3 regions of the Pseudomonas sp. NPDC089996 genome follow, and region 1 is predicted to be linked to each of the others. Evidence: predicted binding sites of a transcription regulator. Region 1 holds the regulator's gene; each other region holds the start of a gene.

Region 1 (10,049 bases):
GGCCTCGAGGCCGCGGATGTGCAGGTCGACCGGGCGCGAACCGATGGCGCAGCCACCTGGCAGGGCCACTTCGGCTTCACCGAAGCGCGCGACCATGGGGCCGAGCACCAGGATCGAGGCGCGCATGGTCTTGACCAGCTCGTAAGGGGCTACCAGGGTCTTGATGGTGCGCGGGTCGATCTCCACGGCCAGCTTTTCGTCGATCACAGGCTCGATGCCCATGCGCCCGAACAGCTCGATCATGGTGGTGATGTCGTGCAGGTGCGGCAGGTTGCCGACGGTGACCGGGCCATCGGCCAGCAGGGTCGCAGCCAGAATCGGCAGTGCCGCGTTCTTCGCGCCGGAAATGCGGATCTCGCCGTCAAGACGAGCGCCGCCAGTAATAATCAGTTTGTCCATTGGTGTCTCGCCGCCAAGTTGGCTCAGGTGCGCTCAGCCCAGGCTGCGCTGCTGAAAAATTTCATGGTTACCGCATGGATGCTGCCATTGGCAATCCACGGATTCAGGTGAGCATAGATCGCCTGCTGACGTTTGACCGGGCTCAGGCCAGCCAACTCGTCGCTGATCACGTTCAACTGGAAGTTGCAGCCTTCGCCTTCAACTTCGACCCGGGATCCCGGCAATTTCTCTTCAAGGAAGCTCTTAACTTCTACGGCCTGCATGCTCAACCTCAATCGGCGCCCGATGCGCACGGGTCGGCCATCATACAAAAAAGCCCCTCGCCTGCGAAGCCCAACGAAGGGGCGCGCGACCGAGGGGCCTGTCATCACTGCCAAGCCATCAGCTTGCCAGCACCTCATCGAGGTCATAAACCCCGGCAATTTCCTGCATGTCTTCGGGCATGCCGCGCACCTCGAAGGCCTTCCCGGCTGCCTGTGCGTCACGGATGAACGCCAGCAGCAACGACAGGCCGACACTGGTGGAACGCGCCACGGCCGAGCAGTCCAGCACCAGACGTGCTTCACGGCAAGCGCCGATCAGCGCCTTGCCCTGCTTGCGCAGGGCCGGCCCGCTGCGGTAGTCCAGTTCGCCGGCCAGGCGCAGCACGCCCGGCTCGGCCATGGTTACAGCGGCCTCGCTCATTTGACGGTCTTCTCTGGCGAGTCGTCGGCCTTTTCCTTGGCCTTGGCCACTTCGCCGGCCCAGCCGTCGATGGTCTTGTCCAGGTCGTTGCCGTTGCGCTGCATGGCGTCGGCGAACTGGTCGCGGAACAGCTTGCCGATATTGATGCCGTTGACGATGACGTTGCGCACCTTCCACTCGCCACCGAGGTTTTCCAGGGTGTACTGCACCGGGTACACGGCACCGTTGTTGCCGGTGACCTTCATGCCTACGGAGGCGCGCTTGCCGTCATCGGCCTTGGCCGGGTCCACGACGATGCCCTGGTTGTTGTATTCCAGCAGGGCGTTACCGTAGAACTGGAACAGGCTGCGCTTGAAGTTTTCCTGGAAGCGCTGCATCTGCGCAGGGCTCGCCTTGCGCGAGTACTTGACGGTCATGATGCTTCTGGAGATGCCGTCGGCATCGACCACCGGCGCGAGGATCCGGTCAAGGGTGTCGTAGAAGGCTTGCGGGTTGGACTTGTACTGCTCCTTGTTGGCCTTGAGCTGACCCAGCAGCTCGGTGGTGGTGCTCTGAACCACGTCATGCGGCGACTGTGCGGCCAGGGCCATCAGGGGGAAGGCCGCCAGCAGCACCAGCAGGCCACGTCGCAGGATCGAAATCATGGAAACTCCTTAATTAGCCGGTTGCGCTTCTTTGGGTTCCTTGCCAACGGAGTTGAGCAGGAACTTGCCAATCAGATCTTCCAGAACCAGCGCCGACTGCGTGTCGTGGATGGTGGCGCCATCCTTGAGCACGTCTTCTTCGCCGCCCACGCTGATACCGATGTACTTCTCGCCAAGCAAGCCGGCGGTCAGGATCGAAGCAGTGGAATCGGTCGGCAGGTTGTCGACCGACTTGTCCAGCTGCAGGGTCACCCGACCGGTGTAGGAATCACGGTCCAGATCGATGGCGGTGACCTTGCCGATCGTTACTCCAGCCATGGTCACTTTAGCTCTGACCGTCAAACCGGCGATATTGTCGAAGTACGCATAAACTTTATACGTGTCGCTGCTCGGGCTGGCCGACAGCCCGCTGACACGCAGGGCCAGCAGCAGCAGCGCCAGGATCCCGGCCAGGAGGAACAGGCCGACACCGATTTCCAGGGTGCGGTTTTGCATCAGAAATCTCCAAACATCAAGGCGGTCAGAATAAAGTCCAGACCCAGTACTGCCAACGAGGCATAGACCACGGTCTTGGTGGTGGCACGGCTGATCCCCTCTGAAGTGGGTTCGCAGTCGTACCCCTGGAATACGGCGATCCAGGTCGTGACGAAGGCGAATACCAGGCTCTTGATCAGCCCGTTGAGCACGTCGTCGGTAAAGGAAACACTGTTCTGCATGTTGGCCCAGAACGAGCCTTCGTAGACACCCAGCCAGTCGACCGCGACCCACGAACCGCCCCAGATGCCGACCACGCTGAAGATCAGCGCCAGCAGCGGCAGCGAGATGAAACCGGCCCACAGGCGTGGCGCGACGATGTACTTGAGCGGGTCGACGCCGATCATTTCCAGGCTCGACAGCTGCTCGGTGGACTTCATGTTGCCGATTTCGGCGGTCAGCGCGGAACCTGCGCGGCCGGCGAACAGCAGCGCGGTGACCACCGGGCCGAGCTCACGCAGCAGGGTCAGGGCGACCATCTGCCCGACCGCCTGTTCGGAACCGTACTTGGTCAGGATGCTGTAGCCCTGCAGGGCCAGCACCATGCCGATGAACACGCCGGAAACGACGACGATCGCCAGCGATAGCACACCCACCGAATACAGCTGTTTGGTCAGCAACTGGAAACCGCCGCCGATGCCGCCACGGCCGACCAGTGCATGGAAAAGGAACAGGCACGAGCGCCCGAGCACCGCCAGCACGTCGATCGCCGAGCGCCCGAGCAGGCGGATACGTTCGAGCAAGGATTTTCTGCGCATCACCGCGCCCCCAGGAGGTCGGCGCGGTAGTCTGGCGCGGGAAAATGGAATGGTACCGGACCGTCCGGGTCACCTTTCATGAACTGGCGAATGCGCGGATTGTCCGAGCCCATCAGCTCGTCGGGCGTCCCTTGGCCCAGCACCTGGCCATCACCGACCACATAGAGGTAGTCGGCGATACTGGCGGTTTCGGCCAGGTCGTGGGAAACCACGATGCTGGTGATGCCCAGGGCATCATTGAGCAGGCGGATCAGCCGCACCAGTACACCCATGGCAATCGGGTCCTGGCCGACGAACGGTTCATCGTACATCAGGATCTGCGGATCCAGGGCAATTGCCCTGGCCAGCGCCACCCGGCGTTTCATGCCGCCGGACAGTTCGTCCGGCATCAGGTCGATGGCACCGCGCAGGCCCACGGCCTGCAGTTTCATCAGCACGATATCGCGGATCATTTCGTCGGAAAGCTGGGTATGCACGCGCAACGGAAAGGCGACATTCTCGAACACGTCGAGATCGGTAAACAGCGCGCCGCTCTGGAACAGCACGCCCATCTGCTTGCGTGAGTCGAACAGGTCGCTACGCGAAAGGCTCGGCAGGTTCTGACCCGCCACCCACACTTCACCGCTCGACGGCCGTAGCTGCGCGCCCATCAGGCGTAGCAGCGTGGTCTTGCCGCAACCCGACGGCCCCATGATCCCGGTGACCTTGCCGCGCGGGATACGGATGTCGACATTGCTGAAAATGCTGCGCGAACCGCGCTTGAAGGTGACTCCCTTCAACTCGACCGCGTAGGCGCTATCCACACTCATCTAGACTCCTTGCTAGTGCAGCCTCGCACTTATGGACGCTGGCCTTCATGCTAAAGACACACGCACCCTTGGCAGGCCGAATAGCGGCGAACTATAGCACCGCAGACCGCATGCCCCCAAGGCCGAGAAGCAGGTTGTTAAGGGCAACGACAGGGTTGCATGACATTTGATAGCGCAATCGAAAGGATGAGGCTTTCTTGTATTGCGGCTATAATCGCCGCCTTTTAATCAGGCATTGCTTTTCGACATGAGCCAATCCAGCGAGCTGATCCAATCCGCCCAGCGCACCCTGCGCCTCGAACTCGAGGCTGTGGAAGCCCTGGTGGCCCGCATCGACGCCAATTTCGTCAAGGCCTGCGAACTGATCCTGGCGAGCAAGGGGCGGGTCGTTGTGGTCGGCATGGGCAAATCGGGCCATGTCGGCAACAAGATCGCCGCAACCCTGGCCAGCACAGGCACCCCGGCGTTCTTCGTGCACCCAGCGGAAGCCAGCCATGGGGACATGGGGATGATTACCCGCGACGATGTCATCCTGGCCCTGTCCAACTCCGGCAGCACGGCTGAAATTGTCACCCTGCTGCCGTTGATCAAGCGCCTTGGCATCCAGATGATCAGCATGACCGGCAACCCTGGCTCGCCACTGGCCCAGGCCGCCGAGGTCAATCTCGATGCCAGCGTCTCCCAGGAAGCCTGCCCACTGAACCTGGCCCCGACCTCCTCCACCACGGCAGCACTGGTTCTGGGTGACGCGCTGGCTATCGCCCTGCTCGAGGCGCGCGGTTTCACCGCCGAAGACTTCGCGTTCTCGCACCCGGGCGGTGCGCTGGGCCGCCGCCTGCTGCTCAAGGTCGAGAATGTCATGCACGCGGGCGACGAGCTGCCGCAAGTGCAACGGGGCACGCTGCTCAAGGACGCACTACTCGAAATGTCCCGTAAAGGTTTGGGCATGACCGTGATCGTGGAAGCCGACGGCAAGCTGGCCGGGATCTTCACCGACGGTGACCTGCGCCGCAGCCTGGACCGCAACATCGACGTGCACACCACCCTGATCGACCAGGTGATGACGGTGCACGGCAAGACCGCACGCGCCGAGATGCTCGCCGCCGAGGCCCTGAAGATCATGGAGGACCACAAGATCAGCGCGCTGGTGGTCGTGGACAAGGACGACCGCCCGAGCGGCGCCCTGAACATGCACGACCTGCTGCGCGCCGGCGTGATGTAAGGAGAGCGAACCGATGACTCAAGACTTCATGCAACGTGGCAAGGCGATCAAACTGGCCGTTTTCGATGTCGACGGCGTACTCACTGATGGCCGCCTGTACTTCCTCGAAGATGGCAGCGAATTCAAGACCTTCAACACCCTGGACGGCCAGGGTATAAAGATGCTCATGGCCAGCGGGGTGACCACGGCGATCATCAGCGGGCGCAAGACCCCGGTGGTAGAGCGCCGGGCGAGGAACCTCGGCATTCCCCATCTCTTTCAGGGGCGCGAGGACAAATTGGTTGTACTCGACGGCCTGCTCGCCGAACTGGGCCTAAGCTATGAACAGGTTGCCTATCTGGGCGACGATTTGCCTGACCTGCCGGTGATTCGCCGGGTAGGCCTGGGCATTGCCGTGGCCAACGCCGCACCGTTTGTGCGCCAGCACGCCCACGGTGTAACCCTGGCACGCGGCGGCGAAGGCGCCGCTCGCGAGTTCTGTGAACTGATCATGCAGGCCCAGGGCACCCTGGACGCTGCCAACGCCAACTACCTTTAAGGCTGCCCATGTTCAGCAAGAAAGCCCGCAACATAGCGCTGCTGGTGGTCATCGCCGCCCTGCTGGCGGCGGTTGGCTACTGGAATGTCAGCCCCGAGCGCTTCCTCGAAGCGCCGCAGGCACAAGTCGACGAAAGCGCCATCGACTACTATGCGATCAACGCCCACAGCGTGCAGTTCCTGCCCGACGGCAAACTGCAGTATGAAATGACTGCCGACAAGGTCGAACACCTCAAGGCCAGCGAGGTCACACTGGTGACCACGCCCGACCTGCACCTGTACCGGGGCACTCAGTACCCCTGGCACGTGCAGAGCGTGCGCGCCGAGGTCAACCCTGACGGCACCGAAGTCGAACTGATCGACCAGGTGCGGGTCGCCCGCACCGACGAAAAACAGCGCGACACCATCATCACCAGTTCGCGCATGACCGTATTCCCGCAGAAGCAATATGCGCAGACCGAGCAAGCCGTTAGAATCGACGGCGCCGGTGGTACAACCACAGGCAAGGGAATGAAAGCGTATTTGAAAGAAAGCAAGATCGACTTGCTCTCTAACGTAAGAGGACAGTATGAGGCTCGTTAAAACCCTCCCCCTTTTGCTCAGCCTGAGCGCAGCAGCACTGGGAAGCGCGAGCGCCTTCGCCCTGCCGACCGACCGTGACCAGCCTATCCGCATCCAGGCCGACAACGCGCACCTGGACGACAAGCAAGGCGTGGCCACCTATACCGGCGATGTGATCATCACCCAGGGCTCGATGATGATCAAAGGCAACACCGTGACCATGACCCGTGCCGCCAACGGCGACATCGACGTGGTGACTTCGGTGGGCAACCTGGCCTACTTCGAGCAGCAGCAGAGCACGGACAAGCCCGACAAGATGAAAGGCTGGGCGGTGACCATTCAGTACCAGGCGCAAAAAGACACGGTGATCCTCACCGACCGCGCCAAGGTCGAGAACGAAGGCAACACCACCGAAGGCGAGAAGATCGTCTACAACACCAAGACCCAGGTTGCGACCGCCGGTCGTGGTGGCAACGTGACTCAGCCACGTCAGCGCATCGACATGGTGATCCAGCCGAAGAAGAAGGCCGAGTAAATGGCAACCCTCAAAGCCCAGCACCTGGCCAAGAGCTACAAGGGGCGGCAAGTCGTGCGCGATGTCAGCCTGTCGATCGACAGCGGGCAGATCGTCGGCCTGCTCGGCCCCAACGGCGCCGGCAAGACCACCTGCTTCTACATGATCGTCGGCCTGGTCCAGGCCGACCAGGGGCGCGTGCTGATCGATAACCTCGATGTCAGCCACCAGCCCATGCACGGCCGCGCCCGCGCCGGCATCGGCTACCTGCCGCAGGAAGCCTCGATCTTCCGCAAGCTGTCGGTGGCCGACAACATCATGGCCATTCTCGAGACCCGCAAGGACATCGACCGCGAAGGCCGGCGCAAAGAGCTGGAAAGCCTGCTGCAGGAGTTCCACATCAGCCACATTCGCGACAACCTCGGCATGAGCCTTTCCGGTGGCGAGCGCCGCCGGGTCGAAATTGCCCGCGCCCTGGCCACCGCACCCAAGTTCATCCTGCTGGACGAACCCTTTGCCGGTGTCGATCCGATCTCCGTGGGCGACATCAAGCAGATCATCCACCACCTCAAGGCCAAGGGTATCGGTGTACTGATTACCGACCACAACGTCCGTGAAACCCTGGATATCTGCGAGACAGCCTACATTGTCAATGACGGTCAACTGATCGCCGAAGGTGACGCCGAGACCATTCTGGCCAACGACCTGGTCAAGGAGGTCTACCTGGGCCACGAGTTCCGACTCTGACCCTGTAACCTGCCGGGAGTGCTGGCTTTCACGCCCTGTCGGGGCTTAAGTTGTTACAGCACTCTAGGCAAACGCTACAATTTAAGGCATAAAACTTGCTTGAAATTGGCGCTCCGGCGCCCTCGTGTAGTGGATGGCGCATGCGCGCCGGCGAACAAGGTATTAAGCCCCAGCCATGAAACCATCGCTCGTCCTAAAAATGGGCCAGCAACTGACGATGACACCGCAGTTGCAACAGGCCATCCGCCTGCTTCAGCTCTCTACCCTGGACCTCCAGCAGGAAATCCAGGAAGCGCTGGAGTCCAATCCGATGCTCGAACGTCAGGAAGACGGCGACGACTTCGACAACAGCGACCCGATGGCGGACAACGCCGAAAACAAGCCGGTCGCCGAAGTCCAGGACAACAGCTTCCAGGAAAGCACCAGCAGTGCCGAAACCCTGGAAGACGGTGAGTGGAGCGAGCGAATCCCCAACGAGCTGCCAGTCGACACCGCCTGGGAAGACATCTACCAGACCAGCGCCAGCAGCCTGCCGAGCAACGACGACGACGAGTGGGACTTCACCACCCGCACATCTGCCGGCGAGAGCCTGCAGAGTCATCTGCTGTGGCAGTTGAACCTCGCACCGATGTCCGATACCGACCGCCTGATCGCCGTCACCCTGATCGACAGCATCAACGGCCAGGGCTACCTGGAAGACACCCTCGAAGAAATCTGCGCAGGCTTCGACCCGGAGCTGGACATCGAGCTCGACGAGGTCGAAGCGGTACTGCACCGCATCCAGCAGTTCGAACCCGCCGGCGTCGGCGCCCGCACCCTGGGTGAATGCCTGCTGCTGCAATTGCGCCAGCTGCCCGCCAGCACACCGTGGATGGCCGAAGCACAGCGCCTGGTCACCGACTTCATCGACCTGCTCGGCGGCCGCGACTACAGCCAGCTGATGCGCCGCATGAAGCTTAAGGAAGACGAGCTGCGCCAGGTGATCGAGCTGGTGCAGAGCCTCAACCCGCGGCCAGGTTCGCAAATCGAGTCGAGCGAGCCGGAATACGTGGTACCAGACGTGATCGTGCGCAAGGACAGCGAACGCTGGCTGGTCGAGCTGAACCAGGAGGCGATCCCGCGCCTGCGTGTCAACCCGCAGTACGCCGGCTTCGTACGCCGCGCCGACACCAGCGCCGATAACACCTTCATGCGCAACCAGTTGCAGGAGGCGCGCTGGTTCATCAAGAGCCTGCAAAGCCGCAACGAAACACTGATGAAGGTCGCCACGCAGATTGTCGAGCACCAGCGCGGCTTCCTCGATCACGGCGACGAAGCGATGAAGCCGTTGGTCCTGCACGACATCGCGGAAGCGGTTGGCATGCATGAGTCGACCATTTCGCGGGTGACCACGCAGAAATACATGCACACCCCGCGCGGCATCTACGAACTGAAATACTTTTTCTCCAGCCACGTGAGTACCGCCGAAGGCGGAGAATGCTCGTCTACGGCGATCCGCGCGATCATCAAGAAACTGGTTGCAGCGGAAAATCAGAAAAAGCCATTGAGTGACAGCAAGATCGCTGGTTTACTGGAGGCACAAGGCATCCAGGTAGCCCGTCGCACCGTCGCCAAGTACCGCGAGTCCCTCGGCATCGCACCGTCGAGCGAGCGCAAGCGACTGATGTAGCCCCCGGATGTGCCACAGCGTTTGTGGGGCAGGTGCAATACCTGCCTCTTTATGCACGGGCAACAAAGGAGAAGCTGTATGCAAGTCAATATCAGTGGACAGCATGTAGAAGTCACCCAGCCACTGCGCGATTACGTGCTTGAAAAGCTCGCCCGCGTGGAAAGTCACTTCGACAAGATCACCAACGTGCAGGTCATCATGAAAGTCGAGAAACTGCAGCAGAAGGTCGAGGCGACCCTGCAGATTCCAGGCGGTGAAGTGGTTGCCAACGCGGAACACGAAGACATGTATGCAGCAATCGACGCCTTGGCCGACAAGCTCGACCGCCAACTGAAAAAACACAAGGAAAAACAGCAAAGCCTGCTGCAAGGTGCAGCCGCCCGCTGATCCCTCTCATCCATGATCCGACTTGAAACCATCCTGACCCCCGGCCGTTCCCTTGTGAACGTGCCGGGCGGCAGCAAGAAGCGCGCCCTGGAAAAGGTCGCCAACCTGATTGCCGAGCAAGTACCCGAGCTTGCGATGCAAGACGTCTTCGAAAAACTCATCGCTCGCGAAAAACTGGGCTCGACCGGCTTTGGCAATGGCATTGCCATTCCCCACTGCCGGCTGGAAGGTTGCGACTCCCCGGTAAGTGCCCTGCTGCACCTGGATGCGCCGATCGACTACGACGCCATCGATGGCGCCCCGGTTGATCTGCTGTTCGTGCTGCTGGTACCTGAGGCGGCTACCGACGCCCATCTTGAACTGCTACGCCAGATCGCCAGCATGCTGGATCGCAAGGAGGTCCGTGATCGCCTGCGTGCCGCCGGCAGCAGCGACGCCCTGTTCCAGGTTGTCCTGGACGCACAGAACGAGCACTGAACATGCGCCTGATCATCGTCAGCGGCCGGTCCGGCTCCGGCAAGAGCACCGCCCTCGACGTGCTGGAAGACAACGGTTTCTATTGCATCGACAATCTGCCCGCCGGG
Region 2 (10,049 bases), on a different contig from region 1:
CTAACGCTTGATATTGTCAGTGATGCCCCGGTTTTCTCGCCCCACAGGTAGAGGTCACCAAACGCGCTTCTGGCGATGAGGTGATATGAATCTTGCGAATGGAGTGGTGTGTTCTCTATCCACGACGATACGACAGCTTCGTAGTCCTGAGGGTTGACTAACCAAATAATGCCTTCCCCGTATCCTCCCCAGCCATGCTCGGCCCAGTACTCCAGAAGCTTGGGGGGGAGCTTGTCTTTGTAACGTTCGAGGCTTGACGGAGGCACCTCTCTGCGGTCGATGGCGGGTCCAAAAATTTCGATGAACCTGGCAAAAACTTTATCCATCATGGAAGCCCTCTTAGCACTTATGTAGTTTCGTGTTCATGCGTGTTGTGCTTCGAAGTTCTGCTGGGACCTTCTCGGCTGCCCTTTTTAGGTTTGGTAGTTTCGTTTTCCATTGTGGTCCTATCACAGAGTTAACCTGGCGGTCGCCGAAATCCGAGATTATATCCTTGCCGCCTGCTATGAGGTCAGGGTTGTGCAGCGCAGCTAACACGGACATCCGGTTTTTGGCTTTTTCGATTGCGGCCAGTTCAGCTTCTAAGGGGTCGAGTGTTTTTCGGAGCTCTTGAGCGATACTGTTTCGGATGTCGTCCTCATAATGGACCCTGGCTTTTTTGGCAATTCCGGGGTTTCGTTTGTTCGGGGACGTAACGCTCTCCAAGAACTCCTCAATCGTCATCCAGTTGAGCCCATCCTCTTGACCGTTAAGCTGTCGCTTGAATTCCCCTGTCTTATGCTCCGGCAATGTGCCTGTTTTAAAGCATTCAACATGATGCAATGCCATGACGCCAGGGTGGCTTTTCGTCGGCCTCTTGTCATCCTTATGGCTATTCGGCGCCTCTGAATTTCGCCCGGCTACCGCTCCCTGACGCCGTTCTGGGGCCTGTAAGTCCGGCCGCTTCTTCAGGTCCTCCTCATGCTTGAGCATCCACTGCCCAAGCCGTGCTCCTTTATTGCTGGCTGCCATTTCCTGGGCCAGCACCCGTGCATCACCGCGCCCGCGGGTCAGGTGCGAGACAATCGCACCCAGCAACAGCACCACGACCTCCACATGGCCAAGGGCTATCGAATGAGCGGCCCGCGATATCGCATTGGGGTCGTCCTGGCTGAACGCGGTCAAACCCTCCTCGCCACGCGTTCCCTCCCAGGCGCTGCGGATACCGTCGATGTAGTACTCACCGATACGCGGCAAACCGTCGATGAAAAACTCGGCAATGGACGATAGGCCCAGCACGCCGAGGATCCAGCCACTGACCTTGAGGCCCATGGCCGCGCCGGCGCCAGCAAAAGGGATCGCGCCGGCTCCTGCGCCAAAAGCGCCAATCCCTGCACCGATGGCACCGCCGGTGAGGGTGCTGCCAACGACAATCATCGCCATCTGCCTGACGGTAATCAGCAACTCGGCGATGATGCTGGAGATTTCCAGGTCGGCAAAGCGTTGGCGCAGCGTGTGTGCGGCCTGCCATTCGGCTTGATCGAAGGCGAACTGGACTGCCCGCACGCGGCGCAAGGTGAGCGCAAGCGAGGGCGCCGCTTCGTTGTAGTAGGTACGGAAATGAGCGCCTCCCTGATAGCCCATCTGGTCGGTAATGCGTGACTCGATTTCGTGCCATGACGGTATCAGATGACTCAGAAACATGAGGTGTCTCCCTGACAATTGTGTGCAGGGAAAATCTCATCACAAACACGACCAGGAAAATTCCGAGATGGCTGTAGGAGCTTTCCTAAAGTTTGCCGCAGCAGGCTCCGTCAATTTTTTGTTTTGCCGCTTTCGCCGCCCGGCAATTGCCGCTTTGCCTTCTCCAGGCGGAAGCACTTTGCCGCTTTTCTGGCATCCCGCACCCCGAAGAACCGCCTGCAGCCCAACAATCGTGGGCTTTGCGAAACTTGGCACAGCCCTTGCTGTGGCTTGGCCAACGAAATTCCGGCCAACCTTCGAGGTTTCCCCGACATGAGCATCAGTTTCGACAAGGCGCTTGGCATTCACGAAAAGGCACTGGGCTTCCGCGCCCAGCGCGCCGAAGTGCTGGCCAACAACATCGCCAACGCCGACACGCCCAACTACAAGGCGCGTGACATGGACTTCTCTTCGGTGCTCGCCGCCGAGAGCCAGAAGCAGCAAAGCGGCGGGCGCTTCGCCATGGACCGCACCAACAGCCGCCACATCGAGGCCGAAGGCCTGGCGATGGCTGACGACGCGCTGCAGTACCGCACGCCGACCCAGCCGTCGATCGACCAGAACACCGTGGACGCCCAGATCGAGCAATCGAACTACACGGAAAACGCCATCGGCTTCCAGGCCAGCTTCACCTTGCTCAACAGTAAATTCAAAGGGCTGGTTTCAGCCCTGCGCGGAGAGTAATCCATGTCCATTTCCAGTGTTTTCAACATCGCCGGCAGTGGCATGAGCGCGCAGAACACTCGCCTCAATACCGTTGCCTCGAACATCGCCAACGCCGAGACCGTGTCGTCGAGCATCGACCAGACTTACCGTGCGCGTCACCCGGTGTTCGCCACCACGTTCCAGGACGCGCAGGGCGGCGTCAGCCAGTCGCTGTTCGAGGACCAGGGGCAGGCAGGGCAGGGTGTGCAGGTCAAGGGTATCGTCGAAGACCAGAGCAACCTGGAAGCGCGCTACGAGCCCAATCACCCGGCGGCGAACAAAGACGGCTACGTCTACTACCCGAACGTCAACGTGGTCGAGGAAATGGCTGACATGATCTCCGCCAGCCGTGCGTTCCAGACCAACGCCGAGCTGATGAACACCGCCAAGAACATGATGCAGAAAGTGCTGACCCTGGGTCAGTGATAAGGAATCCAGACCATGGCAGTCGATAGCACCAGCGGTGTAAACCTCAACGACGTGATCGCGGCGTCCGGTGTCACCAGCACCGACAAGAAAACCTCCACGACCAGCTCCGCCACCGGCGGTCAGGCCCTGGGCAAGGATGCGTTCCTGCAGTTGCTGGTTACCCAGATGCAGAACCAGAACCCGCTCGACCCGCAGGACAACAGCGAGTTCGTTGCCCAGCTGGCGCAGTTCAGCAGCCTTGAGGGCATCACTTCGCTGAACGAGTCGGTCAGTTCCATCACCAGCGCCATGGCTTCGTCGCAGGCGCTGCAGGCATCCTCCCTGGTAGGCCGTTCGGTGATCGTGCAGAACGACCAGGCCATCGTCGATACCGCTGAGAGCTTCAATGCGCAGTTCGTGGTGCCCGAGGCCATCAGCGAAGCCAAGGTCACCATCACCGACAAGGATGGCAACACCGTCAAGACCATCGAACTGGGTGAGCAGAAAGCCGGTTATGGCGATTTCATCTGGGACGGCACCAACAACAGCGGCGCGAAGGTCGACCCGGGCACCTACACCTTCACTGCCACCACCACGGTGGATGGCCAAGCGGTGCAGATGAACACGTTGCTGCCCGCCAAGGTCACCAGCGTCAGCTTCAACACCACCGGCGAGATGGTGCTGAACCTGGCAGGTGTGGGCAAGGTTTCCCTGTCCGACGTACAAACCATCGGTATCTAAGGCCGACAGAACGGCAAAAAGGAGCAACAGCATGTCTTTCAATATCGGCCTTAGCGGTCTGTACGCAGCCAACAAGCAGCTGGACGTTACCGGCAACAACATTGCCAACGTCAACACCACCGGTTTCAAATCCTCGCGTGCCGAGTTCGCCGACGTGTACGCCGGCGCCAACCGCCTGGGCGTGGGCAAGAACCAGGTCGGCAACGGTGTGCGCCTGGCGGCCATTTCCCAGCAGTTCAGCCAGGGTGACGTCAACAACACCGGCAACGTGCTGGACATGGGCATCCAGGGCCAGGGCTTCTTCGTCCTGTCGGACAACGGCGCGCGCGTGTACACCCGCGCCGGCGCCTTCCAGAACGACAAGGACAACTACGTGGTCACCTCGGACGGCCTGCGCCTGCAGGGCTACGCTGCCGACGAGAACGGCAACATCAAGCGCGGCGTGCTGACCGACCTGAAGATCGATACCTCGTCGCTGGCGCCGAAGGCCACCACCCTGATCGACCAGGGCATCAACCTCAATTCCGAAGCGACCATCATTCCGCTGCCGAGCGCTACGCCTGCGGGCCCGACCTTCGACCCTACGGATGACACCACCTACACCAAGTCCTTCCCGACCAAGGTGTACGACAGCCAGGGCAACGAGCACACCATGGAGCAGTTCTACCGCAAGACCGGTACGAACCAGTGGACCATGTACACCCTGGTAGACGGTCGCAACCCGATGGACCCGACGTCCGCTGCGCCGCTGGAAGCGACCATGACCTTCAATTCCGACGGTAGCGTGGCGTCCATGGCCACCGACCCGGCCAGCATTCCGGCGGGTGCTCCGGCCAACGCCGAATGGGCGGTGACCAACAATACCTTCACCCTCAAGGGTTGGGTCCCGGCGGCCAAGGATGCTGCAGGCAACTGGGCTTCCAACGGCTCGGCGGAGAGCGCCGATGGCATGAAGCTGTCGATGAACAGCACCACCTCGTACAACACCGAGACCGCGCGCATGTCGCAGTCCCAGGATGGCTATGCCACCGGTATCCTGTCGAGCCTGTCGATCGACTCCACCGGCGTGATGTTCGCCAGCTTCAGCAACCAGCAGTCGCGCGCCATCGGCCAGGTGGCTCTGGCCAGCTTCGCCAACGAACAAGGGCTGCAACAGGTTGGCGGCACGCGCTGGACCGAGACCTATTCCTCGGGCATTCCGGGCATCGACTCGCCGAAGACCGGTACCCTGGGCAGCGTTGAATCGAACGCGCTGGAAAACTCGAACGTCAACCTGACCCAAGAGTTGGTCGAGCTGATCAAGGCCCAGAGCAACTACCAGGCCAACGCCAAGACCATCTCCACCGAAAGCACCATCATGCAGACCATCATCCAGATGACCTGATGGTTTTTGAGGGGGCCGCCTTGCGGCCCTTTCGCGACACAAGGCCGCTCCTACAGGATTACGCAGTTCCTTGTAGGAGCGGCCTTGTGTCGCGAAAGGGCTGCAAAGCAGCCCCGGCGATGCGGAGGGTTCATGAAAAAGCTGGCTGTCACACTGCTCGCTGCGTTCTGCCTGTGCCAGGCCCAGGCCGGCACCGCCCCCTGGTGGCGCTGGGAAAGCCAGGCGGATGGCCGGCTGGTGTGCTCGCAGTGGCCGCCAGGGGAAGGTTGGAAGAAATTCGCAGGCCCCTACACCAATGGCGGTTGCCGCGAACCTTGATGAGGCCGGTACAGGATTGCCGCCAACGGCAACCCGGCGCCGGATAACCGGCGGCACCTCACCGGCAAAACCCCGACAAAGCCCGTAGCCACGGGCTTTTTCATGAATTCGAAAAGTTGGTTCGGAACTTGCTTTAGAGCCTGCACAGCAGCGGCGAGCGGCAAACGATCGTCAGTGCAGCGGAGGATGACTGTGGACAAGATGCTTTACGTGGCCATGACCGGCGCCAGCCAGAACGCGCTGGCGCAGAAGGCCCATGCCAACAACCTGGCGAACGTTTCGACCAATGGCTTCCAGCGCGACCTGGAACAGGCGCGCTCGATGCCGGTGTTCGGTGACAGCTTTCCGTCACGGGCGTTTGCCATGACCGAGCGCCCGGCCACCGACTTCAGCGAGGGGCCGATGGTCGAGACCGGGCGTGACCTGGACGTGGCCGTGACCGGGCAGGGCTTCATCGCCGTGCAGGCGCCCGATGGCAGCGAAGCCTACGTGCGCACCGGCAGCCTGAACATCGACGCCCTCGGCGTGCTGCGCGCCGGCAACGGCATGCCGGTGATCGGCAACGGTGGCCCGATCGCCATTCCGCCAGAGCAGAAAGTCGAAGTCGGTGCCGACGGCACCCTCAGCATCCGTTCGATGGGCGAAGACCCGCGGGTGATGGCCGAGGTCGACCGCATCAAGCTGGTCAACCCGGACATCAAGGGCATGACCAAGGGCCTGGACGGGCTGATCCACACCCAGAACGGCCAGCCGGCTGCCGCCGACGTCAATGTGCGGGTGGTGTCGGGCTTCCTCGAAGGCAGCAACGTCAACGCCGTGGAAGAAATGACCTCGGTGCTGGCGCTGTCCCGCCAGTTCGAGCTGCACGTGAAAATGATGAACGCGGCCAAGGAAGGCGATGAAGCCATGGCGCGTGTTTTGCAAATCGGCTAACCAACTTTGAACGGGTGCCGTAAAACAGGCGCACGAGGAGAATACTGATGCTTCCGGCTCTTTGGGTCGCTAAAACCGGCCTGTCCGCCCAGGACACCAACCTGACCGTCATTTCCAACAACCTGGCCAACGTCTCGACCACCGGCTTCAAGCGTGATCGCGCCGAATTCGCCGACCTGCTGTACCAGATCAAGCGTCAGCCAGGCGCGCAGTCGACCCAGGACAGCGAGTTGCCGTCGGGCCTGCAGGTCGGTACCGGTGTGCGCATCGTCGGCACCCAGAAAAGCTTCCAGACCGGCAGCCTGCAGACCACCGAAAACCCGCTGGACATGGCGGTCAACGGCCGCGGCTTCTTCCAGGTGTTGCAGCCGGACGGCACCGTCTCGTACACCCGTGACGGTACCTTCCACCTGAACTCCGATGGCCAGATCGTCACTGCCCAGGGCTTCGCCCTGGAGCCGGCGGTCGTGGTGCCGAACGAGGCCCAGACCTTCACCGTCGGCCAGGACGGCACCGTGTCGATCACCACCGCCGGCAACCCGGCCGCACAGGTCATCGGCAACATCCAGACCGCCGATTTCATCAACCCGGCCGGCTTGCAGGCGATCGGTGACAACCTGTTCCTGGAAACCGCCGCCAGTGGCGCACCGCAGGTCGGTACCCCGGGCCTGAACGGCTTCGGCACCACCCTGCAGCAGACCCTGGAAAACTCCAACGTCAGCACCGTCGAAGAGCTGGTGAACATGATCACCACCCAGCGTGCCTACGAGATGAACTCCAAGGTTATCTCCACCGCCGACCAGATGCTGTCGTTCGTGACTCAACAGCTCTGAAAGCCCTAGTGCAGGTTCTGTTCCCGTTACACCGTGAGGTAAGTGTCATGAAGCGTCTGTTGTCTGTGTTCGCCCTGGGGGGGGCGGTTGTGCTGGCCGGTTGCGTCGCGCCGACGCCCAAGCCTAACGACCCGTATTACGCGCCGGTTCTGCCGCGCACCCCGCTGCCGGCGGCAGCCAACAACGGTTCGATCTACCAGGCCGGTTTCGAGCAGGGCCTGTACACCGACCGCAAGGCGTTCCGCGTGGGTGACATCATCACCATCACCCTCAACGAGCGCACCTCGGCGAGCAAGAACGCGGGTTCGCAGATCCAGAAGAACAGTAACGCCAACATCGGCCTGACCTCGCTGTTCGGCACCACCCCGAACACCAACAACCCGTTCGGCAGCGGCGACCTGTCGCTGGAAGCGGGCTACAGCGGCGACCGCACCACCAAGGGCGACAGCAAGGCCACCCAGGGCAACACCCTGACCGGTTCGATCACCGTCACCGTGGCCGAGGTACTGCCCAACGGCATCATCGCCGTGCGCGGCGAGAAGTGGATGACCCTGAACACCGGTGAAGAGCTGGTGCGCATCGCCGGCCTGATCCGCGCCGACGACATCGCCACCGACAACACCGTGCCGTCTACCCGCGTAGCCGATGCGCGCATCACCTATTCGGGCACCGGGTCGTTCGCCGATGCCAGTCAGCCCGGGTGGCTGGACCGCTTCTTCCTGAGCCCGCTGTGGCCCTTCTGAGTACGGATGAACATGTTCAACGTTAGGCAGCTGATTGCCGCGACCCTGCTCCTGTCCTGCGCGTTCGGTGCCCATGCCGAGCGCCTCAAGGACATTGCCAGCATCTCCGGCGTGCGTTCCAACCAGTTGATCGGCTATGGCCTGGTGGTGGGGCTCAACGGCACGGGTGACCAGACCACCCAGACCCCGTTCACCCTGCAGACCTTCAACAACATGCTGTCGCAGTTCGGCATCAAGGTGCCGGCTGGCTCTGGCAACGTGCAGCTGAAGAACGTCGCCGCCGTGTCGGTGCATGCCGACCTGCCGGCATTCGCCAAGCCGGGCCAGGTGGTGGACATCACCGTTTCGTCGATCGGCAACTCCAAGAGCCTGCGCGGCGGCAGCTTGCTGATGACCCCGCTCAAGGGTATCGACGGCAATGTCTACGCCATCGCCCAGGGCAACCTGGTGGTCGGCGGCTTCGATGCCGAAGGCCGTGACGGCTCGAAGATCACCGTCAACGTTCCGTCGGCCGGCCGTATTCCTGGCGGCGCTTCGGTCGAGCGCGCGGTGCCGAGCGGCTTCAACCAGGGCAACAGCCTGACCCTGAACCTCAACCGCCCCGACTTCACCACGGCCAAGCGCATCGTCGACAAGGTCAACGAACTGCTCGGCCCAGGCGTGGCCCAGGCGGTGGACGGCGGGTCGGTGCGGGTCACCGCGCCCATGGACCCGAGCCAGCGCGTGGACTACCTGTCGATCCTCGAGAACCTCGAGATCGACCCGGGCCAGGCCGTTGCCAAGGTCATCATCAATTCGCGCACCGGCACCATCGTCATTGGCCAGAACGTCAAGGTATCGCCAGCGGCGGTGACCCACGGCAGCCTGACCGTGACCATCACCGAAGACCCGATCGTCAGCCAGCCGGGCCCGTTCTCCAATGGCCAGACGGCCGTGGTTCCGCGTTCGCGGGTCAATGCCGAACAGGAAGCCAAGCCGATGTTCAAGTTCGGCCCGGGCACCACGCTGGATGAGATCGTCCGTGCGGTGAACCAGGTCGGCGCGGCGCCGAGCGACCTGATGGCCATCCTTGAAGCCTTGAAGCAGGCCGGCGCCTTGCAGGCCGACCTGATCGTGATCTGAGGACGCCACGGATGAATTCGAAAAGCCTGGTCTCCAGCCACGCCGACAGCGGTGCCTACACCGACCTCAACCGCCTGAGCTCGCTCAAGCACGGCGATCGCGACAGCGACGCCAACGTGCGCAAGGTGGCTCAGGAGTTCGAGTCGTTGTTCATCAGCGAAATGCTCAAGGCCTCGCGCAAGGCCAGCGATGTGCTGGCTGACGACAACCCGATGAACACCGAGACGGTCAAGCAGTACCGCGACATGTACGACCAGCAGCTGGCCGTGAGCATGTCCCGCGAGGGTGGCGGTATCGGCCTGCAGGACGTGCTGGTGCGTCAGCTGTCGAAAAACAAGGCCGCCCCGGTAAACACCAGTCCGTTTCCGCGCATCGAAGGCAGCGCGCCGGCGCTGTGGGGCAGCAAGGTCGCGGAGCCGGTGCAGGCCGCCGCATCCACGGCCGCGCGCAACGACGTCGCCGCGCTCAATTCGCGGCGCCTGGCGTTGCCGGGCAAGCTCACCGACCGCCTGCTGGCCGGTATCGTGCCGTCGGCCACCAGCCCGGCTGCGGCCACTCATACCGCCGCAGTGCCGGCCCGTGACGGGCAGCAGGTGGCCAAGGCCATCGCCATTCCCGACAACGGCCTGCGCATCACCGGCCGCGCCGTGGCGCAGCCACCGCTGGCGCCGAACAAGGCCTTCAGCGACAGCGACACGTTCGTCGCGACCATGCTGCCAATGGCCGAACAGGCCGCCAAGCGCATCGGTGTCGACCCACGCTACCTGGTGGCCCAGGCCGCCCTGGAAACCGGCTGGGGCAAGTCGGTCATGCGCAACAGTGACGGCAGCAGCAGCCACAACCTGTTCGGCATCAAGGCCAGTGGCAACTGGGAAGGCGATTCGGCGCGGGCGATCACCAGCGAATTCCGTGACGGCCAGTTCGTCAAGGAGACCGCGGCGTTCCGCTCGTACGATTCGTACCAGGACAGTTTCCACGACCTGGTGAGCCTGCTGCAGAACAATTCGCGCTATCAAGATGCGGTGAAGTCGGCCGATAACCCAGAACAATTCGTGCGAGAACTGCAAAAGGCCGGGTACGCCACCGACCCGAACTACGCCAGCAAGATCACGCAGATCGCAAGACAGATGAAGTCGTACG
Region 3 (10,049 bases), on a different contig from region 1:
CCCCGATACCCGACCCGGCAGCGACCCCGTCACGCAAACCCGCATGGGCCTGCGCACCTTGCGCAGCGGCTACCTCTACGTGCTGCTCGACCAGCGCATCTGGCATGCCTACGAAGTCACTGCTCAAGGTCACCTGCGTCGCTTCGATCCCTACGAACCGAATCCAGGGCCGCCACCGTCCCTGCCCGAGTACTGCGTGCATGAGGATCACGACATCCCCTCGTCCTTCCTCAACATCGACACCGACACTTACGGCTCGGCCTGGCTGGCGTTTTCCAGCGATCCCTGGCCAATCAGCGTGCTGCAGGCCTACAAAAGCGGCCGGGGCCCCGCGCACCGCTTCGAGGGCCTGGACCTGATCCAGGCGCGCAACAATCCTGAGCTGCTGGGCCTGGCCATGACCCCGGACAATCTTCAGGTTGACCGTCAGGTATTCGAATATGCCCAGCAGCTTAACGGTCCGTTCGACAGCGCTCATGGTTTTCACAGCCGGTTCCTGCGCAAGACCGCCCTGCGCGGGTACCTGACCAACGCCATCGCCCAGCACAAGCTGGAGAACGGTGTGCTCGCGGTGGTGATCAACGACACGGTCGGCCTGATCCAGGAATATAACCACCAGCGCCTGAACTGGGTGGTCAAACGCCAGGCCTGGCGCGAGGACCCGCTGCGTGCCTACCAGCTGCAGACCTCGCAGATTCTGCAGATCATCCGCGCTACCCAGCGCGAGTGGGCGGCGCAGGAAGTGCCGACGGTCGAGCCACAGATCAGAGACAGGCTACCGGTGTTCAACGATCCCGAGGTGGTACGACAGCGTGTGGTCGAGAAGCGTCAGCTTAAAAGTGATGAGAACTTGGAGGAGCGCTATGACGAACCCCGGCGCGCGGCGTTCCAAGCGGAGTATGAACAAGAGGAAGCCCGCTTCCAGGGCTTCATCGACCGGCATGCCAGCACCTATGCGAAGCTCTGCGAGAGCGCGGCCTTCGCCCTCATCGAGCGGCACGACTACGACGGCCGGGACCGTGAATCGGGTATCGCTTACAGCAAGACCATGGCCGCCTGTCTGACAGGCGGGATCACCGAAGCTGTACGACCAGGTGCGGAGCCATCCCCGCCAGCCCCCCATACCAGCGAAGCGCTGTGGCTGAAATGGCTACAAGACCCGAACAGCCCACCCTATCGCGCCCTGCTGCTGCGCGACGGGCCCTTGATGGCAGCGCTACTGCCAAGCTTCTCGGCGACCGAGCCGACCAGCTGGAATGACAGCGAAAAGCTCTACAACGTCTTGAGCAGTTTCATCGCCAGTGATGACATTGGCTTCAAACTGCGTGACTCGCTCAAGCAGGCCATCACCGAACTGCAGGGCGCGGTAAACGCCGCCAGTCTGCGCCTTCAAGTGCAGCTCGACCCCGGCATTCAGCAGGCTGTGCGGCACCTGAACAGTGCCAGCCAGCGGGTTTACAACGGTGTGCACCTCATCGAACTGCAGGTGCAGATGAAGCTGGGTGAGTACTACGCCCTGCAAAGCGCGCACCTGCGTGAACTGCAGAACGGCGCCAGCGAGAAACTGGCCAAGGCGCGGGAAGGCATGATGTTGTCCCTCGACGAACTGCAAGCTGGCGTGGAGAACGGAGCGCGCAAGGTCAAACCGATCATCCAGACCGGGCTGCTGAGCCTTGCCGTGCTCGACCCGAAGGTCGCGCATCAGGTGATCCCGGTCAGCGTCTGGGTCGAAGGCACGGCGTATGAACTGCATGAGCGGTTGGCCAGAGAAGTGAAGCTGAACGTCAACCAGCTGAATGACGCCTCGAAGATGGCGTTGGTGGACATCAAGGTGGCTGCGGGGACGCTGGAACTGGAGGCGCGGAAGTCATTGAATGGCATGAAGATCAGTGCGGGCCAAGCATCGCAGTTGGTACGCGACAGTTTCACTGGACTACGAGGAACGGGAAAAGGCTGGGAGTTGCTGGTTTCGTTGGGTGGGCTTTACTTGATGAGCGACAGCCTTGAAAAGAATCTCAAGAAAGCGGAGGAAGAAATCGGCTCGAAGTCGAATGAGGCCATGATGGCACTTTACGGATCGAGTTTAGGTGTCCTTGGCGGAGGAGCTGAACTCCTGGGTTTATTGATGCCGCACAGAGCGAGCATAGGAAGTAAATTCTCCATTGGTCGCGCAATTGTGAAAACCGGGGCAGTCATCGGTGCCGTCACTGGTCTATTTGACGCAACCCAGGCATTGCTCGCAATGAGGCGTAGCAACACGTCCGGCGACGAAACCTCATTCAAATGGTACAGGCGCACTTTCGTTGTGGGAATATTCAGCACTGCCTTCTCAACCGCCGCCGTATTCTACCCAATCATGATGGGCCCTTTAGGTATCGCCATAATTCTTGGCTTTTCCACATACATCCTGATGAAAAAAGCCGCGGATAACGAGTCGACACCTTTGGAGCGGTGGGCTAGGCGCTGTTATTTCGGCCACGCCAACGAATCACCACCCATTCATTGGAACTCGCCCAATCACGCGGACATCGCAATTTCCGAATTGAACGCTTGCACACTGGGCCTCAACAGCGGACTAGAATTCGAAACCTTCAGAGCAGACCACGCAACAAGCTCCAAAATAGGCGGCCTTGTCAACCTTGAAACCAAAACAACACTGAAATTCAGAATCATGCTTCCTCAATTCACAGAAAGCGCCTCCAGTTACCATTGGGCTCTAATAGTTCATCGCTCAGACGACGGAAACCCACCAAATCACACAGGAGGTGAAGTCATTGCAAGCCAACAGCATTTCGTTCCCTCCCAGACCACAGCAACCTCAGGGTACGCATCGCTACAGCCCTCGAAACGTCCAAGCATTCCAGACTACCTGGCAAACACCATTGAAATAACAAACATCAACCAAAAGCCCACGCAACCATACGACACCCACGTATTAAAAATCATCTCTGGAAGTGTAGAGCTCGCTCCTGATATTGGAAGACACAACATTGTGTCTGCCACCCTTGTTGCAGCTTACTGGCCAAACCGAAATATTCCATCCGCGGTCGCAGAAGTTAAAAATCAGGAGGCAAAACAATGAGCCTTCCACATCGCGGACTTGGCTGGAAATATGACCTGCCCTCTCCAGATGACCCTGCTTTTCCGCAATCAATTTCCAATCAATTAGACCCACCCCCAAATCAAGTTAGTCAAAGCCACCTGGAAATCCCCAGACGCATACTGAAGCTCAGGGGATACTGGATCGCCATCGGGCCAATTTTAATTTTACTGGCCACCTTGGAAACAGTATTCGAACTATTTTATGACTTCAGCGGAACACCTGAACTCAATATCGCTCTTGCGAGCGTAACATTGACCCTATTCATAGCCTCGATTTTCCTAGTCACTCCCTACATTCGTTTTGAGTTAGAACTTCCACGCGACCAGCCAATTCGTTTCAATAGGCACCGCCGAAAAGTCTATTTCTACCAGTATCGAATGGATCGATATCGCCCATTCGGCCGTAAGAACTGGGGAGTTAAACCCGTTGCCTACGACTGGGAGAATCTAACTGCCGAGGTTTATCGATTTTATGCGCCCATGGGTTATGGCGGCATAAAGGAAGAAGTCCGAATTTCTGTGAGCAAGCCCGGAGCCGACGAGATAATTGATCGTTTTTTCTTTACCGACGATATCAAAAAAGGCGAACAGTATTGGAATATAGCAAGGCTGTTCATGCACCAAGGTTCAGAAGCTCTCCCCAGCTTCATCAACCCACCCTGGGACTGGAACGAGGGCATTCACTCCAACCCTTTTGATCAACTTGCCCCCAAAGTCCAATGGCCAGCCGAAATGGACCTGGAGTCCCGCACCGCCCCCGCCCCAGGAGAACGACCATGAAACCTGTAGTGCTCGTCGGCCACTCCCACACCTGCCCGATCCACGGAAAAAGCGTCGTGGAAACCGGCAGTCCCAACTACACCTTCAACGGCAAGGCCGTGGCCAGGGTCTGTGACCGGACTAGTTGCGGGGCAGTAATCGTCAGCGGCTCTACGGCCTACCAGATCGGAGGCAAGGCCGTGGCTCGCCAGGGTGATCGTACCGACCATGGTGGGTATCTGGAGGAAGGCGATGCTAGCTGGCTACTTGAATGATCTGCCTGGCCACACATAAAGGGGGCCGCGCCGCGGCCCTCTCGCGACACAAGGCCGCTCCTACAACGGGACGCGATTTCCTGTAGGAGCGGCCTTGTGTCGCGAAAGGGGCGCAAAGCGCCCCCAGCGATTTATCAGGCCACCGCCAGCTCCACCGTCCCGCCATTCAACCGCACCGGCCACACCCGCAACCGCTGCCCGGCATCCTCCAGGCACGCCCCGCTCTGCAGGCTGAAGTGCTGCTTGTACAAGGGCGCCGCCACCACCAGTTCCCCCTGCAAGCTACCCACCAGCCCACGCCCGATGATGTTGGCCCCGGACCGCGGGTCGCGGTTGTCCAGCGCATACAGGCTCTGCTCCAGCCCGGGCAGGTAGAACAACGCCACCTGCGCCCCGTCATGCCACACGACCACGCCGGAATCGGCCACCAGGTCATCGGCCTGGCACACCGCCTGCCAGTTCACTTGGGTTTTCACAGCAGCATTGGACAGGTTCATCAGACAGCCTCCTCGACGGTTGGGATCAGGTGCAGTGGTGCAGCCGGCCGGCGTTGTTCGCGTTCGCGCACGAAGTGCACGTCCGGGTCGGCGCGCCGGTCGTTGACGAAGGTGCGGAAGCGCTTGAGCTTCTCGGGGTCGTTGAGGGCGTTGGCCCACTCGCATTCATACTGGTCGACCACATGCTGCATCTGCGCCTCCAGCTCGGCCGCCAGGCCCAGGCTGTCGTCGAGGATCACCTGCTTGAGGTAGTCCAGTCCGCCTTCCAGGCTTTCGCGCCAGACCGAGGTGCGCTGCAGCTTGTCGGCCGTGCGGATGTAGAACATCAATACGCGGTCGATCAGGCGCACCAGGGTGTCGTCGTCCAGGTCGGTGGCGAACAGCTCGGCGTGGCGCGGGCGCATGCCGCCGTTGCCGCAGACGTACAGGTTCCAGCCCTTGTCGGTAGCGATCACGCCAATGTCCTTGCTCTGCGCCTCGGCGCACTCGCGAGTGCAGCCGGAGACGGCGAACTTGAGCTTGTGCGGGCTGCGCAGGCCCTTGTAGCGGTCTTCAAGGCGCAGGGCCATGCCGACGCTGTCCTGCACGCCATAACGGCACCAAGTGCTGCCCACGCACGACTTCACGGTACGGGTCGACTTGCCGTAGGCGTGGCCGGTCTCGAAGCCGGCTTCGATCAGCTCGCCCCAGATCAGCGGCAGTTCGTGCAGCTGGGCGCCGAACAGGTCGATGCGCTGGCCGCCGGTGATCTTGGTGTAGAGGTCGTATTTTTTTGCCACCTGGCCGATCACGATCAGCTTGTCCGGGGTGATCTCGCCGCCCGGGATGCGCGGCACCACCGAGTAGGTGCCGTTCTTCTGCATGTTGGCCATGAAGGTGTCGTTGGTGTCCTGCAGCGGCACCAGCGCCGGGTCCATGATCGGCTGGTTCCAGCACGAGGCGAGGATCGAGCCCACCGCCGGCTTGCAGATGTCGCAACCGACATGGCCCTTGCCGTGGCGTTCGAGCAGCTCGCTGAAGGTACGGATGCCCTCGACCCGCACCAGCCCGTAGAGCTCCTGGCGGGTGTAGGCGAAGTGTTCGCACAGGCTCTTGTCGACGGTCACGCCGCGGGCCGTGAGCTCATGCTCGAACACCTGCTTGAGCAGTGCCGCGCAACCGCCACAGCCGGTGGCGGCCTTGGTGCAGCCCTTGACCGCAGCGAGATCGCCGCAGCCATTGTCGATGGCCGCACACACCGCGCCCTTGCTGACGTTGTGGCACGAGCAGATGGTCGCGCTGTCGGGCAGCGCGTCGGCGCCGAGTGCAGGAGCACCGCCACTCTGCGGCAGGATCAGCGCTGCCGGATCAGCCGGCAAGGCAATGCCGTTCTGGGCGTACTGCAGCAGGGTGTCGTAGTAGCTGTTATCGCCCACCAGCACCGCACCGAGCACGTGCTTGCCGCTGGCATCCACCACCAGCCGGCGGTAGGCACTGTTGGCCTCGTCGATGAAGCGGTAGCTGCGCGAACCCGGTGTGGCACCGTGGGCATCGCCGATGGAGCCGACATCCACGCCCAGCAGCTTGAGCTTGGTCGACATGTCGGCACCGGTGAATGCGCTGGCGGCTTCGCCCATCAGCAGTGCTGCCAGGTTGCGGGCCATGCTGTAGCCCGGGGCGACCAGGCCGAACACGCTGCCGTTCCACGAGGCGCATTCGCCGATGGCGAAGATGCGCGGGTCGCTGCTGCGGCAATGGTTGTCGATCACCACGCCACCGCGTGCGGCGATCTCCAGGCCGCAGGCACGGCCCAGGGCGTCTTGCGGGCGGATGCCGGCAGAGAACACGATCAGGTCGGTTTCCAGGTGGTCGCCGCCGTCGAAGTTCATGCGGTAGCGGTAGGCTTCGCCGCCACTGATCGACTGGGTGGCGCGCGACAGGTGCACGCCCACACCCAGCGCTTCGATCTGCGCCTTGAGCGCCGCGCCGCCCTCGCCATCCAGCTGCACCGGCATCAGGCGCGGGGCGAACTCCACCACGTGCGCCTCAAGCCCGAGGGACTTCAACGCATTGGCGGCTTCCAGGCCGAGCAGGCCGCCACCGACCACTACGCCACGGCGCGCCTGGCTGGCAGCGGTGCGAATGGCATCGAGATCATCGAGGGTGCGGTAGACCAGGCGGGCATCGCCGCTGGAGCCTTCGATCGGCGGCACGAACGGATAGGAGCCGGTGGCCAGTACCAGTTGGTCGTAGCCGTAACGCCCCTTGGCAGTCACCACTTCGCAGCGCTCACGGTCGATTTCCAGTACCGCTTCGCCCAGGTGCAGGTGCACGCCGTTGTTGCCGTAATAGTCGTGTCCGCACAGGGCCAAGGTCTCGGCACAGCTGCCGCCGAAATACTCCGACAGGTGCACGCGGTCGTAGGCACGCTGGCGCTCTTCGCCGAACACGTGCAGCTCGAAGCGCTCCAGGGCGCCGCGTTCGACCAGTTGCTCCACGCAATGGTGGCCGACCATGCCGTTGCCGACGATGACCAGTCGCTCTCGTTGCCCGCTCGCTGTTGCCTTCATAAGCCGATCCTCGATCAAAAAAAAAGCGCCTGGAGCCGAAGCTCCAGGCGCCTTTGCCTGTATTCATCACGGTGGGTGGCCCGGGTTGATCGCCGTTGATCAATGGGCTTTGTTGTATCAGGGGTAAAGCAGGGACTGTGCCAAATCTGCTTCATGTGCTGGCCCTATCGCTTGTAGGAGCGGCCTTGTGTCGCGAAAGGGCCGCACAGCGGCCCCCGGTCAACGGTGCTCCCTTTCGCCGGGGCTGCTGCGCAGCCCTTTCGCGACACAAGGCCGCTCCTACAGGTATGAGGCGCAAATGCAAGAATGCACATTTCAAGTGCAGCGCTCCCCAACCTGGAGCACATCAATACACATCACGCCGATACCGCTTGGCCTTGCTCAACGCCTCGACATAGGCATCCGCATCCACGCGCCCATGAACGGCAATCACCTCACGCAACGCCGCGTCCACGTCCTTGGCCATGCGCTGGGCATCACCACAGACATAGAAGTACGCCCCCGCCTCCAGCCACTGCCACAGCTGCGCGCCGTGCTCGAGCATGCGCTGCTGCACATAGACCTTCGCGGCCTGGTCCCGCGAGAACGCCGTGTCCAGGCGCAGATGCCCGCTCGCCTGCCAGGCCTGGAGCTGTTCCTGATAGTAGAAATCGGTGGCCGCATACTGCTCGCCGAAGAACAGCCAATTACTCCCTTTGGCCCCCCGCGCCTCGCGCTCTTCGAGGAAGGCGCGAAATGGTGCGATGCCGGTGCCGGGCCCGACCATGATCACTGGCACGTCGTTGTCCTCGGGCAGGCGAAAGTGCTTCGACACCTGCGGGTAAATTGCCACCTTCAGTGATGCCGCGCGATCGGCGAGGAAGGTAGAGCACACGCCCTTGCGCTCACCATAACGCACAGTAGAAACGGTCAGATGCACCTGCTCCGGGTGAGCCAGCGGGCTGGAGCTGATCGAATACAGGCGCGGCTGGAGCGGCTTGAGCAGGTCGAGCCAAGTGGCCAACGGCAATTGCTGAGGAAACGCCCGCAGGACATCGACCAACTGCCGCCCCCACAACCAGTCCTGCAGCTCGGCCTTGCATTCGGGTTGCAGCAGGCGCTGCAAGTCGGCGGCCTGCGCGCTGAACATCTGCAGTTGCTGTGGGGTGACCTTGGCGATTTCCAGCTGGGTTTCCAGGGCCTCGGCCAGTGACATCGCCGACTGCCCCTTCAACTCCACCCGCACCTGGCCATCGAGGTGCATCAGCACCAGCAGTTCCTCGACCAATGCCGGGCAGTTGCGCGGCCATACACCCAAGGCATCGCCAGCGGCGTAGGTGAAACCGCTGCCAGACAGGTCGAACACCAGCTGACGGGTTTCCTTGCTCGCGCCCGGACCGTTGAGCAGCCGATTGGCAACCAGCGGGGCCGAATACGGCTGCTGCTTGCTGTAGCTCGCCACGGGCGCGGGTTCACTGACCGGTGCAGGTGAGCCCGCACTGCCAAGCTCCGGCAACAGGGCTTCGAGCCAGGCGGCGAAGGCCTCATCGAAATCCGGTTCGCAATCGACCCGTTGCAGCAAGCGGCGCCCACCCAGTTCGGCCAGACGCTGGTCGAGCTTGCGGCCAAAGCCGCAGAACTGGTCGTAGCTGGAGTCCCCCAGCGCCAGCACAGCGTAAGGCAGCTGCGCGTAACAGGTGCCCTGCTCGCCTTGCAGTGCCTGCCAGAACGCCGTGGCACTGTCGGGCGCGTCACCGTCGCCGAAGGTGCTGGTGATCAGCACCACACTGGCGGCACCTTGCAGCTGGCAGGGGCTGACCGCCTCCATGCAGTTGAGCACCACGTCGAGACCGGCGCCGCGCAGGCGCTCGGCACAACGTTCGGCCAGCGCCTCGCCGTTGCCGGTTTGCGAGGCCCACAACACCTGGTGGCGCGGCGCGGCGATGGCGGGCGTGGCGGCTGGCTGCGCGAACAAACCGGCCAGCAGGCCATCGACGAACAGCCGCCGGGATGCGGCCAGCGGCGCGCTGGCCGGCAGGCGGGGCACGCCCTCGGCACGCGCCTGGTCGAGGCCGAGCAGAAAGCCTTGCAGGTAATGACGCTCGTCATCTGCCAGCACTGGCGCTGGCAGGGTATCCAGGCCAAGCAGGCGGGACAGGGTCGCGGTCGGCATGCGGGCAGGCTCCGGGAGGGCGGTGTTGAGTTCAAGGGCATCGATGCGCTCGCCAGCGACCCGCTCCAGGGCTACGGCACAGTGCTTGAAGGCTGGCTGCAGCGACAGCGGGTCGACCGCGTCGCAGGTCACGGCATTGATCGCCAACTGCTCGCCGATCAGGTCGTTCCAGTGGAACGGTGCAAAGCAGTTGCCGGGCATGACCCGGTCACTGATGCGCGCAGGCATCACGGCCTGGCCGCGTCGTGAGCGGATGGCGATCTGGTCCTTGTCGGCGATGCCCAGGCGGGCAGCATCATCGGGGTGGATTTCAACGAAGGGGCCGGGCTCCAGCTTGTTCAGCGCCGACACCTTGCCGGTCTTGGTCAGGGTGTGCCACTGGTGCTGCACCCGGCCGGTGTTGAGCACCAGCGGGTAGTCGGCGTCCGGCAGCTCGGCCGCCGGCAGCCAGGGCCGGGCGAAGAAGCGCGCTTTGCCGCTGGCGGTGGGGAACGCCAGGCCAGGCACATTGCCCTGGGGGTCGCGCAACAGTGTCTGGCTGCTGCCATCGTTCAGGTAGCGCAGCGGGCTGCGGTCATCTTCGCGGCCCGGCGCGCAGGGCCACTGCCTTGGGCTGTGGCGCAGCTGCTCATAACCGATCCCGCGCAAGTCATAGCCGGTGGCCGGGTTCCAGAAACGCCGGATTTCGTCGTATACCGCCTCGGCGTCGGGGTAG

The links. The regulator sigma-54, encoded in region 1, starts transcription at its own class of promoters, with help from an activator protein. The targets are predictions, from matches to a motif close to ANTGGCATNNANNTTGCTNT.
Region 2: the regulator sigma-54 is predicted to act here: its motif matches at 1,931-1,950, upstream of flgB (flagellar basal body rod protein FlgB).
Region 3: the regulator sigma-54 is predicted to act here: its motif matches at 7,308-7,327, upstream of nirB (nitrite reductase large subunit NirB).

What each region holds. Positions count from the first base shown of each region.
Region 1 is NZ_JBIVGA010000003.1:293,726-303,774, forward strand. It holds gene murA (UDP-N-acetylglucosamine 1-carboxyvinyltransferase) at 1-399, opposite strand, end outside; gene ACIPW4_RS06845 (BolA family protein) at 423-662, opposite strand; gene ACIPW4_RS06850 (lipid asymmetry maintenance protein MlaB) at 781-1,083, opposite strand; gene ACIPW4_RS06855 (phospholipid-binding protein MlaC) at 1,080-1,727, opposite strand; gene mlaD (outer membrane lipid asymmetry maintenance protein MlaD) at 1,737-2,222, opposite strand; gene mlaE (lipid asymmetry maintenance ABC transporter permease subunit MlaE) at 2,222-3,019, opposite strand; gene ACIPW4_RS06870 (ATP-binding cassette domain-containing protein) at 3,019-3,828, opposite strand; gene ACIPW4_RS06875 (SIS domain-containing protein) at 4,076-5,050, shown strand; gene ACIPW4_RS06880 (KdsC family phosphatase) at 5,064-5,588, shown strand; gene lptC (LPS export ABC transporter periplasmic protein LptC) at 5,597-6,169, shown strand; gene lptA (lipopolysaccharide transport periplasmic protein LptA) at 6,156-6,683, shown strand; gene lptB (LPS export ABC transporter ATP-binding protein) at 6,684-7,409, shown strand; gene ACIPW4_RS06900 (RNA polymerase factor sigma-54) at 7,585-9,078, shown strand; gene hpf (ribosome hibernation-promoting factor, HPF/YfiA family) at 9,157-9,465, shown strand; gene ptsN (PTS IIA-like nitrogen regulatory protein PtsN) at 9,478-9,942, shown strand; gene rapZ (RNase adapter RapZ) at 9,945-10,049, shown strand, end outside.
Region 2 is NZ_JBIVGA010000008.1:282,667-292,715, reverse strand. It holds gene ACIPW4_RS16740 (GAD-like domain-containing protein) at 1-326, opposite strand, end outside; gene ACIPW4_RS16735 (DUF6861 domain-containing protein) at 340-1,683, opposite strand; gene flgB (flagellar basal body rod protein FlgB) at 1,996-2,406, shown strand; gene flgC (flagellar basal body rod protein FlgC) at 2,410-2,853, shown strand; gene flgD (flagellar hook assembly protein FlgD) at 2,869-3,576, shown strand; gene flgE (flagellar hook protein FlgE) at 3,608-4,960, shown strand; gene ACIPW4_RS16710 (hypothetical protein) at 5,093-5,278, shown strand; gene flgF (flagellar basal-body rod protein FlgF) at 5,471-6,211, shown strand; gene flgG (flagellar basal-body rod protein FlgG) at 6,259-7,044, shown strand; gene flgH (flagellar basal body L-ring protein FlgH) at 7,092-7,787, shown strand; gene ACIPW4_RS16690 (flagellar basal body P-ring protein FlgI) at 7,800-8,909, shown strand; gene flgJ (flagellar assembly peptidoglycan hydrolase FlgJ) at 8,921-10,049, shown strand, end outside.
Region 3 is NZ_JBIVGA010000018.1:82,457-92,505, reverse strand. It holds gene ACIPW4_RS24380 (T6SS effector BTH_I2691 family protein) at 1-3,082, shown strand, start outside; gene ACIPW4_RS24375 (DUF6708 domain-containing protein) at 3,079-3,882, shown strand; gene ACIPW4_RS24370 (PAAR domain-containing protein) at 3,879-4,136, shown strand; gene nirD (nitrite reductase small subunit NirD) at 4,271-4,633, opposite strand; gene nirB (nitrite reductase large subunit NirB) at 4,633-7,182, opposite strand; gene ACIPW4_RS24355 (molybdopterin-dependent oxidoreductase) at 7,529-10,049, opposite strand, start outside.